2 regions of the Pseudoalteromonas 'SMAR' genome follow, and region 1 is predicted to be linked to the other one. Evidence: predicted binding sites of a transcription regulator. Region 1 holds the regulator's gene; the other holds the start of a gene.
What was found. The regulator sigma-54, encoded in region 1, starts transcription at its own class of promoters, with help from an activator protein. The targets are predictions, from matches to a motif close to GTTGGCACGNNNNTNGNNT.
Positions count from the first base shown of each region.

Region 2: the regulator sigma-54 is predicted to act here: its motif matches at 2,467-2,485, upstream of ACNKW2_RS14395 (DUF2726 domain-containing protein).

Region 1 is NZ_JBLWMW010000004.1:123,120-128,586, reverse strand. It holds gene rapZ (RNase adapter RapZ) at 1-123, opposite strand, end outside; gene ptsN (PTS IIA-like nitrogen regulatory protein PtsN) at 116-574, opposite strand; gene hpf (ribosome hibernation promoting factor) at 576-863, opposite strand; gene ACNKW2_RS03340 (RNA polymerase factor sigma-54) at 893-2,392, opposite strand; gene lptB (LPS export ABC transporter ATP-binding protein) at 2,439-3,164, opposite strand; gene lptA (lipopolysaccharide transport periplasmic protein LptA) at 3,161-3,712, opposite strand; gene lptC (LPS export ABC transporter periplasmic protein LptC) at 3,702-4,256, opposite strand; gene kdsC (3-deoxy-manno-octulosonate-8-phosphatase KdsC) at 4,253-4,804, opposite strand; gene ACNKW2_RS03315 (KpsF/GutQ family sugar-phosphate isomerase) at 4,804-5,467, opposite strand, start outside.
Region 2 is NZ_JBLWMW010000035.1:21,755-27,221, forward strand. It holds gene ACNKW2_RS14375 (DMT family transporter) at 1-66, shown strand, start outside; gene ACNKW2_RS14380 (EamA family transporter) at 21-329, shown strand; gene ACNKW2_RS14385 (hypothetical protein) at 402-554, shown strand; gene ACNKW2_RS14390 (L-lactate permease) at 827-2,407, shown strand; gene ACNKW2_RS14395 (DUF2726 domain-containing protein) at 2,525-3,115, shown strand; gene mtnN (5'-methylthioadenosine/S-adenosylhomocysteine nucleosidase) at 3,211-3,918, shown strand; gene ACNKW2_RS14405 (cobalamin biosynthesis protein) at 3,918-4,874, shown strand; gene tyrS (tyrosine--tRNA ligase) at 4,923-5,467, opposite strand, start outside.

The DNA of each region.
Region 1 (5,467 bases):
GACCGGGATGTTATCAACACAGTAATAGCCTAAGTCCTCTAGCACGCGTAAAGCCACTGATTTACCAGAACCAGAACGGCCACTAATAATGATTAACTCTAACCCCTTGTCTTCATCACCCATTATCGTCTCCTTGGATAACTGCGTAAAGCTCTTGATCGGTCTTGGCGTGCCGTAGCTGTTTACAAAACGATTTGTCTTGCAGTTTTTCAGCGATAGCAGCTAAAGTTTTTAAGTGTTCTTCATTATTGCCCTCAGGGACAATAAAAGCGACAAAAATGTCCACGGGTTGCTTGTCGATTGCTTCAAAGGCGATCGGCTGCTCACTCACCAGCACCATCGCCAGAATTTGCTCAATACCTTGCAACCGACCATGGGGTATGGCAATGCCTTTTCCTATCCCAGTACTGCCGAGCTTTTCCCGTGTCATTAACGCATCGAGAATGACGTGTTTGCTAACATCAGGAAGTTGCTGGTGAGCCAGTTCACTGATGTATTCTAGAATTCTTTTTTTGCTATTAAAAAGGACCGCAGCTTTGCTACAGTCCTTGTTCACTAATGTGCATAATTTCATTTTAGTGTCGAGTGAGCTTCTCTTTGTGTTTGATAACTTGACGGTCTAGCTTATCAATGAGCTTATCAATTGCCGCATACATATCTTGATGCTCGGTCGATGCAAACAGCTCACCGCCATTGACGTGTAATGTTGCCTCTGCTTTTTGTACCAGCTTTTCAACATCAAGGATCACGTGAACGTTATTTATATGATCAAAATGCCTCTCTAGCTTCGCAAACTTGTTGGTGACATAGTCTCGTAATGAGTCTGTGATTTCTACATGGCGACCAGTTAGATTTAGTTGCATAAGCATTTTCCTTCTTGGTTTTTTACGTCTTAAATCAAGCTTTTACGTTGATTTGACGGTGGAATGGCTAGGGATTCACGATATTTTGCAATCGTACGTCTCGCTACCTTAATTCCTTGCTCAGCTAAAATATCTGCAATTTTGCTATCACTTAATGGCTTAGCGGTGTTTTCTGCAGCTATTAGCTTTTTGATGAGCGCTCTAATCGCGGTAGATGAGCACTCACCGCCGTTTTCGGTACTGACATGGCTAGAGAAGAAATACTTTAACTCAAAGATACCACGAGGCGTATGCATATACTTCTGGGTGGTGACACGAGAAATTGTAGACTCATGCATATCAACCATCTCAGCGACATCATTAAGTACCATTGGGCGCATTGCTTCAGGGCCATGTTCAAAGAATGCCTGTTGTTGCTGGACAATGCAATTGGTTACTTTTAATAAAGTATCATTACGGCTTTCTAGACTTTTAATAAACCACTTAGCTTCTTGTAAGTGGGAGCGAATAAATTGGCTATCAGCACTAGAGCGAGCGGTTCTAGACATGGCCGCATAATGATCATTGACGCGGATTTTTGGCATGGCATCAGGATTGAGTTCGACTACCCAGCGACCTTTTACTTTTTTCACCGAGACATCAGGGATGACATACTCAGGCTCTTCACGAATAATGCTGGCGGCCGGCTTGGGATTGAGGCTGTGGATCAGCGTCATCACCTCTTTCAATTCGGCCTCTTTTAACCGCGTCTTTTTCGCTAAGGTACGGTAATCTCGGCTCGCCAGTAGATCGATGTGCTCAGTGAGGATCATTTTGGTTTCTGCCAGCCAAGGTGTCTCTGATGCAAACTGATTAAGCTGTATACACAAACACTCTTGCAAGCTCCGTGCAGCAACACCAACAGGGTCAAACAGCTGCACACGCTTGAGTACGGCTTCCACCTCGTCTAACTCTATCGGTTCCTCTGCTTCTGCGTCATTAATGCTGTCGAGAATGTCTTCACAGCTTAGGGTGAGTAATCCAGAGACATCGACCGCCTCAATGATGGCAATAGCAATGGCTCTATCCGTGGGACTAAAAGGAGTGAGCTCTAATTGCCACATCAAATAGTCATGCAGCGACTCAGATGTTTCTCCTTGATAAACATTATCATCATCTGGAAGAGGAGCTGAGCTGGCAACAGGGGCTGCACTCATATACTCATCCCAAGTGACGTCCATGGCTAAGTCATCGCTAACCGTGTCTTTGCTCATGGCGGTATCAGAATCGAGCTCATAATCACTGACAGGCGCTTCTTCCTGAGATGCTTGACCTTCGTCTGCAGCGGATTTTTCTTGGTTGTTTTGCTCCAAGCTTTCGGTATCAGCGTTTTCACCTTCTTCCACTTCTAGCAACGGGTTGCTATCCAGTGCTTCTTGGATTTCCTGTTGCAAATCCAAGGTACTGAGCTGCAGCAAGCGTATCGCCTGTTGCAGTTGTGGAGTCATTGTAAGTTGCTGCCCCATGCGCAGCTGTAATGATTGCCTCATGTATCTTTAACAATCCCTTATAACAGTTATTATTACTACGTCTTAACTATAGCTTGAATTGTTCGCCTAGGTAGACATCTCTTACGGTTTGATCGGCTAAAACGTGTTCTGGCGTACCTGATGCGATTAATTCCCCATGTGAAACAATATAAGCTTTTTCACATACATCAAGGGTTTCCCTGACATTATGATCGGTAATTAGCACGCCAATGCCACGATTTTTTAAGTGCTCAATTATGGTCTTTATATCTAACACCGAAATGGGATCAACACCAGCAAAAGGTTCATCAAGGAGAATAAATTTCGGGTTGGCCGCCAGAGCTCGGGCGATCTCTACTCGACGTCGTTCGCCACCAGACAGTGCCATTCCCTGTGAGTCGCGAATATGCTGGATATTAAACTCATCTAATAGTTCATTGAGTTCGGTTTCACGTTGGGCTTTGGTTAAGTCCTTACGGGTCTCTAAAATGGCCATTAAGTTTTGGTATACGGAAAGCTTACGAAAAATCGAGGACTCTTGGGGTAAATAGCCTATCCCCATTCGGGCGCGGCTGTGCATTGGCAATAACGTGATGTCTTCATCATTTATGCTAATTTCACCTTTGTCGCTAGGCACTAAGCCTACGATCATATAAAACGTGGTGGTTTTGCCAGCGCCATTAGGCCCTAATAAACCGACAATGCTGCCAGCTTCAACGCTTAACTCAACATTTTTGACCACCTGTCGGCCTTTGTAGCTTTTCGCAAGCCCAGTTGCTGTTAATACGCTCATGGATTGTTACCTTGCGATGGTTGTGGTTCTTTTTCTTTTTTGTTTTCATCGTCCTCATCAACCGGCACTAATACGGTTCTGACCCTGGAATCCTGTTGCCCCGAACGTTCAGCGCTGATCAGTTGTTGTTCAATATCATAGGTGATGACTTGGGCATTAATTTTTTGTCCAGCTTGGCTAATTTCGGCGTCACCGGAAATAACCAGCGTCAGAGCTGCTACGTCGTAACGAATTTCATTGGCTTTAGCCTCTAACAAACTACCATCCGCTTGTTTTTCGCTAAAAATAGCTGGGCTTCCGGTGGCAACCAATAATTGTTTGTTGGTGCCAAGCTCTGCGCGACGATGGACCTCTAGGCGGTCGGCTTGGATTTTCCTGTCACCATGGATAATCACCACGTTTTGCTCAAAAATACCAATGTTGCTCTGTAGCTGGGCTTGCTGTCTTCCGGAGTCGATGATGACTTCATTTTGCTCCGCGGCGAGCGCGTTGGTAGCGGCAGCTAATAGGCCTAAAAAAACGAGTTTGTTCATTACTTTACTGGTCATAATAAATTGTCTTAGTGTGATTGATGAGTTCGATCACTTGGTTGTGTAAATCCGCATGCAGGCCTTTTCCGGTGATCTTAACACTAGGACCTGTAATAATGACTGGATGTTCCGACTTCATCAATTTTTGCTTAATATCGACTCTGACATTATCGGCGTTAATATCGCTTATCATGGCGTTTGGCACTAAGTTTTGTGCTAGTACCTGGCCCTCTAAAATCAGGGTGTTGTTTTCATATAATGTGGCTTCAAGGGCGCTAATGCGCCAATTTTGCTCGCCGTTGTACAAGGTAAAAATGGGTTTCTCAAAATGGCTAAAACCAAGGTCTTGATAGAGTTCCATCTTATCTGCCGTGACTTGATAGTTGAGCAAGCCGTTTTCACTGTAGGTGGTTTGTTGTAATGCGGTGGCGACATAGTCAGGTTTAGCCAGCGGCTCATCTCCTTGGCTTTTGCGGCTAGTATCTTGGTTGAACATGGGAGACCACATCCACACCATGATGGCAGCGAAAACAATAAGTAAGATGACACGAAGAGCGGTCATGCACTGACCCCTTTGGTGGTTAGGCTATGACCTTGGCTTAACATCAATAAGTCAGTGAGCTCTCGCACTGCGCCAAAGCCTCCTGGCTGCAAGGTAATGTAATCTGAAATTTGTTTAATTACCGGGTGAGCATCGTTGACCGCTACCGCAAAACCCACTTGCTCCATCACTGGTAAATCTGGGCCGTCATCGCCTATATAGGCAATGTCACTATCGCTTAGATTGAGTGTGTTTTTCAGTGCTTGATAGGCTTGCAACTTGTCCTCTTGGCCTTGATAAATGTGCCTTACATTCAAGCTAGTCATACGCTGCTGAACAATGTGTGAATGGCGACCGGTGATAACGGCCACTTCAACGCCACTTGCGATGAGCGCTTTGACGCCAAATCCATCTTTGGTATTAAACGCTTTTAGTTCTTCGCCATTATTGCCTAAGTATATGCGACCATCGGAAAAAACACCGTCAATGTCGCAAATAAGTAATTTAATGTTGCTGGCTTGCTGCCAAGCGGACTCAGATATGGGCTGATATAAATCTTGAAACTGCATTATAACACTCCTGCTCGCAGCAAATCTTGAGTATTCAAAGCACCAATCGGGGTGTTGTTATCATCCACCACAATTAAGCCATTGATGCGCTTTTTTTCCATAATATTAAGCACTTCAGCTGCCAACATATTGGCTTTCCCGGTGGTGCATTTGGCCGTCATTACCTGGGTGATAGGAGTGCTATGAATATCGACTTTTTGCTCGATAATACGACGCAAGTCACCATCGGTAAAAATCCCTTTGAGGCTTTTTTGGTCATCGACAATGGCAGTCATACCTAAGCCTTTAGCTGACATTTCAAATAAGGCTTCTTTCACTGTGCTGAGCTCATGGACCATAGGGATAGTATCCCCGCTGTGCATTACATCATTGAGTGTCAGCAGTAAGCGTTTACCAAGGCTGCCACCAGGGTGAGAGAGGGCAAAGTCATCCGCGGTGAAGCCTCGCGCTTCGAGTAAAGCGACCGCCATGGCATCGCCCATCACTAAGGTTGCTGTGGTGCTGGCCGTGGGCGCTAACCCTAGTGGGCACGCTTCTTTAGACACTTTAACACAGACATGAACCGTGGCATTTTTCGCCATCGTTGATTCTGGGTTTCCGGTCATGGCAATGACCGGGGCGCCAAGGCGTTTGATCACAGGTAAAATTGACACCACCTCTTGG
Region 2 (5,467 bases), on a different contig from region 1:
GTGCTTCTTCCATTACTCCTTTGGGAGATATTTCTGCCATTTCAGCTGTATCTTGGTCTTTTTTAGTTACGATAGGGATTATTCATACCGGGCTGATGTGTTTACTATTATATAGTGCCATTCAGAAAATACCGACCGCTTTGGTGGGAGCGTTGTCTTTCATCTATCCGATCGTTGCGGTTATCGTTGACTGGGCGGCATTCGATACACGCTTGACGTTACTGCAATTCGCTGGTGCCAGTGCAATTTTGATAGGGGCGGCTGGTGTCAACCTCAATTGGCGGATCACAAAGAAAAAGTTAAAAGAAAATCGGAATGAGCTCGTTTAGCTCAAAATAGCTTGCATTAAACTTAAGCATGTATCGAACCACACCTAGGTCTTAACATTCTAGAGCTGGAAAGTGTCGATATCGCCATGTGCTATGGCAACGCATAATCAAATGCGACTGATGCTCGAAGAAGGATTGAACAAGTTTGACATTTTAGCGGTAGCCATGATTTTGCTGCCGCTGTTCATTAGCTTTGTACTGGATCAGGGGTCAATAAACCAATAAACCAATAAACCAATAAACCAATAAACCAATAAACCAATAAACCAATAATCCGAGTATTCTCAAGCCCAACAGAAGTTAAATAATTCAATATTCCCCTATTTTTTAAGGTTAGCATCTGAATAAGTGCTTTATTTTGCAAGCTCCAGCAGCAATAAATGCTGGCAACATAGAATAAACAGTAAGCAAAGAGACTAAACACCCTTAATCGATAACATACCCAAGGCGGCGCTGACCTGCTAACCTAAACGCATAATAAAACGGACTTCGCTACCATGAACTTGCTGCAATTAATCACCACTTTGGTTCCCATCCTGAGTGTATTTGTATTCTTAGTGTTGCTGCGCCTGCCCGCGAAAACGGCGATGCCAATCAGCTTATTGTTAACCGCTGCTAGTGCTTATAGTGTTTGGCAAGTGCCTGGGGTGCAAATTGCTGCAGCGACAATGGAAGGGCTGATCATAGCACTGACTATTTTATGGATAGTATTTGGCGCCATTTTACTGCTCAAAGTACTGCAAAACACCGGTGCTACAGAGGTTATCAAACAAGGTTTTGCTGAAATTAGCCCCGATAAGCGGGTGCAACTTATTATAGTTGCTTGGTTATTTGGTAGTTTTTTAGAAGGGGCTGCCGGCTTTGGTACGCCTGCTGCTATCGCGGCTCCGTTACTGGTCGCTCTGGGATTTTCACCCCTTAGTGCCGTGGTATTGGCACTTATCGCCGACTCCAGTGCCGTATCTTTTGGCGCAGTCGGTACGCCAGCCATTGTTGGCATTGGTCAAGGTGCCATTGGTGTGAGCGCATCAGAAGTAGCCAGTATTGCTGTCAAAGCGATTGCCATCGACATTTTTGTTGCAGCCATGCTGCCGCTGATAATGGTGTTAATGTATAGCCGCTTTTTTAGCTCTCAACCAAGTTGGCGTAACGGCTTTGTTATTGCGCCGTTTGCCATCCTCAGCGCATTTGCCTTTACCCTACCAGCTTACTGCGTGGCGTGGCTATTTGGTCCTGAGTTTCCTTCTATACTAGGTGCCATGATTGGTCTTGCTATTATTTGTCCAATGGCTCGTAAAGGCATGCTGTTACCCAAAACACCTGCACCAGATAGTGAGCCACTGGAAACGGCAACCAAGCAAGGTTTGACTCTTTATCGTGCTTGGGCACCTTATATCTTAGTGGCGCTATTATTGGTGCTTACTCGGCTTCCTGAACTGCCCTTCAAAGCCTTACTCCAAGGTATTAATATGAGTTGGAGTCATATTTTTGGCTCTACTATTTCGGTCACCGTGATGCCTTTGTATATCCCAGGGAGCGTCTTTGTTTTAACGGCAGCCCTTGCCATTTGGTTACAAGCAGGTACGAGTAAACAGTTTGGTGCCGCATTAAAACAAACCACGACCATGCTACTCCCTTCTCTTATATCACTTGCTGCAGCCGTTCCTATGGTGCGCATTTTTCTCTTCTCTGAGGTAAATCACGCAAACCTACCCGCCATGCCTTTAGCACTGGCAGAGTTAGTTGCGGCTCATCTTAGCCATGTTTGGCTATTTATTGCCCCTTTGGTTGGGGCACTGGGCGCTTTTATTGCCGGCTCTGCAACCTTTTCAAACTTAATGTTTGCCAGCTTTCAGCAGGCGTTAGCTTCCCAAGCAGGCATAGAGCGGCAGTTGGTGTTAGCATTACAAATGCTTGGAGCTAATGGCGGCAACATGATAGCAGTGGTGAATGTGGTTGCCGCTGCCAGTGTCGTAGGCTTACAGGGCAAAGAAGGTGATATCATTCGCTATACTCTTGTTCCAATGCTTTACTATTGCCTCGCCGCAAGCACTGTTGCCTGGTTGTGGTTTAGTTAAAACGGGATCGCTGTATTAACTAAATAAACGTCTACTGCAAAGCTACATCCAACTCTATTTATGGCACAGCTATTGCTTAATCTATGCAGATGTCATTTTTTTGATTTGGAGTTTGTTATGGAGTTCGCGTTACTTGCTATATTAGCTTTGGTGGTGGTCGCCGCCGTAGTGGCTTCTAAGTACACCGATGTCGGTGGCAATCCTTATCCCTTTAATCGTAAAGAGTCGGTTTTTACTACTGTTGAAGCGTCGTTTTTGCAGTTACTGGAACGCGCTGTGGGCGATAAATATAAAATCGTCAGCCGCATTAAACTTATCGATGTACTGGAATGTAAACCGGGGATTTCAGCAAAAGCTCGCCGTGCTGCAGTAACCAAGGCGAAGAACAAGCAACTCGATTTTGTGTTAGTGGATAAAGAGTCGTTAAAAATTGTCGCCGCGGTCGACTTAGTCAACAATGCCAATAAGAACGGCCATAAGGCGCAAAAAGATTGGTTTGTAAACGGAGCTCTTGAATCAGCTGGCATTCCTCATATTCGCATGAAGATAAAAAGTGGCTATCAAAGCGCTGAAGTGCGCGCAGCCATTCTATTTAAGCTGGGACAAAAAGTGGAGCCGCCGAAGAAAACCCGCAACCGCACCTTTAAACCGGCGGTGCTATCCCCTTCTCAAGCAAAAGCCCAATCAACACAGTTGGCAGAAATATAACCAAACGGGCGTAAGCCCGTTTTTTGTTTTACCAATTAAAGCGGCTTTGCGTATAATAAGACTAATTTTTGACACGCCAGATTAGGAACTTAGTAATGAAAGTCGGCATTATCGGTGCAATGGAACAGGAAGTAACCATTTTACGCAACACCATGGAAAACCCTCAAACCACCAGCAAAGGCGGTTTTACTTTTTACTCAGGCAAATTAGCCGGCCACGATGTTACGCTAGTGCAATCAGGCATTGGCAAAGTGGCAGCGACCGTTGCAACCACATTATTAATTGATAACTTTGCCCCCGATTGTGTCATTAATACCGGTTCTGCAGGTGGATTTGAACCCTCACTCAATGTCGGTGATGTGGTGATCTCTAGCGAGGTTCGCCATCACGATGTTGACGTTACTGCATTTGGTTATGAAATTGGCCAAGTGCCACAAATGCCAGCAGCGTTTACTTCTCACGACAAGTTAGTTGAAGCCGCAAAACAAAGTGTTGATGCCCTTGAAGGCATTCAAACCATGGTTGGCTTAATTTGTACTGGCGATTCTTTTATGTGCGATCCCGTTCGTATCGACAAAGCTCGTGCTGATTTCCCAACCATGCTGGCAGTGGAAATGGAAGGTGCCGCAATCGCTCAGGCTTGTCATTCACTGAATACACCGTTTGTGGTGATCCGCTCACTCTCTGACATTGCCGGCAAAGAGTCGCCACACTCTTTTGAAGAATACCTTGAAGTGGCTTCGGTAAACTCTTCGAAGATGGTAATGGCATTGCTGGCAAAGCTGGACAAGGTTACGCTTTAGTGCTGCAAGACTTGTTTTGGGCCCACCAGGGCCTAATCATCTTTTTACTGGCCGTATTGGCCAGTATGCTGGTAAAGCTCTCCACGCTTTACCACCCTAACCTCATCTTAACGCTAATATTCAAAGCCATTGCTCAGCGCGTCTATCGCCCTAAAGCCAGTGCCAGCTACCAGACCCTTTCGGGCACTCTCGGGTTTGTCCTGCCAATCACCACCATTGTGGTGCTCACATATGCCATTATTAGCTTGGCATTTTACCCCGACTGGTTAGGCGGCCTAGTGCTTTTCTTGTGTCTTGATAGCCGCCATGAAGGACGTGCTAAGCGCATCAGCCAACTGCTAAAATCAGAGCAAAAGGTCACCGCACGGGCGGTATTAAAGGGCATGGTTGCCAGAGATGTGGAACAGTTAAGCAACATGGGAATAGCAAAAGCGACCCTCGACAGCACCGCCTTAAATACCATGCGCCAATTTTTTGTTATGGCATTAATATATCTGCTACAAGGCCCATTCTTGGTGCTGACATACAAGTTACTGCTGTTATGCGACCATGCTTGGCGTCAAGTGCTTACTCCAGATGCGCGGTTTATAAAACCTCTGCAGCGCTTGATTTGGCTGTTGGAGTTCATACCAATGCGAATGCTGGTTTGTTTGTTCATGCTGTTGTTGAGTCCCAAGCAAACTTGGCACTATATCAAGCACTATGGCCGCCATGTAGCACAAACTAACTCTGGCTGGACATTGAGCTTTTTTGCCGCCAACCTCTCGACCCAACTGGCCGGCCCACGCTTCTATCACGGTACGCGTTTTAACGCCATGCGAATTGGCGCTAAGTTTCAGCCACAAGCAGAGCATATTGTGCAAATGTTAACCCTTATTCAGCAAATGCGCTGGCTGTTTATCGCCACCACAACATTACTGTGGGTATCAACCAATTTCCTTTTTGCCCTATTCTAGATAGCAAAAAGGCCAGTTAAACTGGCCTTTTATGAGTCGGTGACACGATTAGTTAACTGTCACCTTGGCAAATTTGCGTTTGCCTACCTGATACACTTCACAGCTTCCTTTAGCCACCTCAAGTTTGCTATCTGTGACTTTTTCTTCGCCGTTTAATTTTACCGCGCCTTGCTTAATCATGCGCATGGCTTCAGAAGTACTGGCAACCAGGCCTGCTTCTTTCAATAAACCAGCGATGAAGATGCTGTCACCATCAATGCTTACCGTGACTTCTGGAATGTCATCTGGCAGGGCATTTTTTTGGAACCGTTTAATAAAGTCTTGGTGCGCCGCTTCAGCCTCTGCGTCACTGTGGAAGCGGGCAATCATTTCTTTTGCGAACTCAATTTTAATATCCCGTGGATTGCGACCACCGGCGACTTCTTCTTTAAGTTGCGCAATTTCTTCTAACGACTTAGCGCTAAGCAACTCATAATAGCGCCACATTAAGTCATCAGAAATCGACATCACTTTACCGAACATGTCATTCGGTTTGTCGGTAATGCCAATGTAATTGCCCAAAGACTTCGACATCTTCTGAACGCCATCAGTGC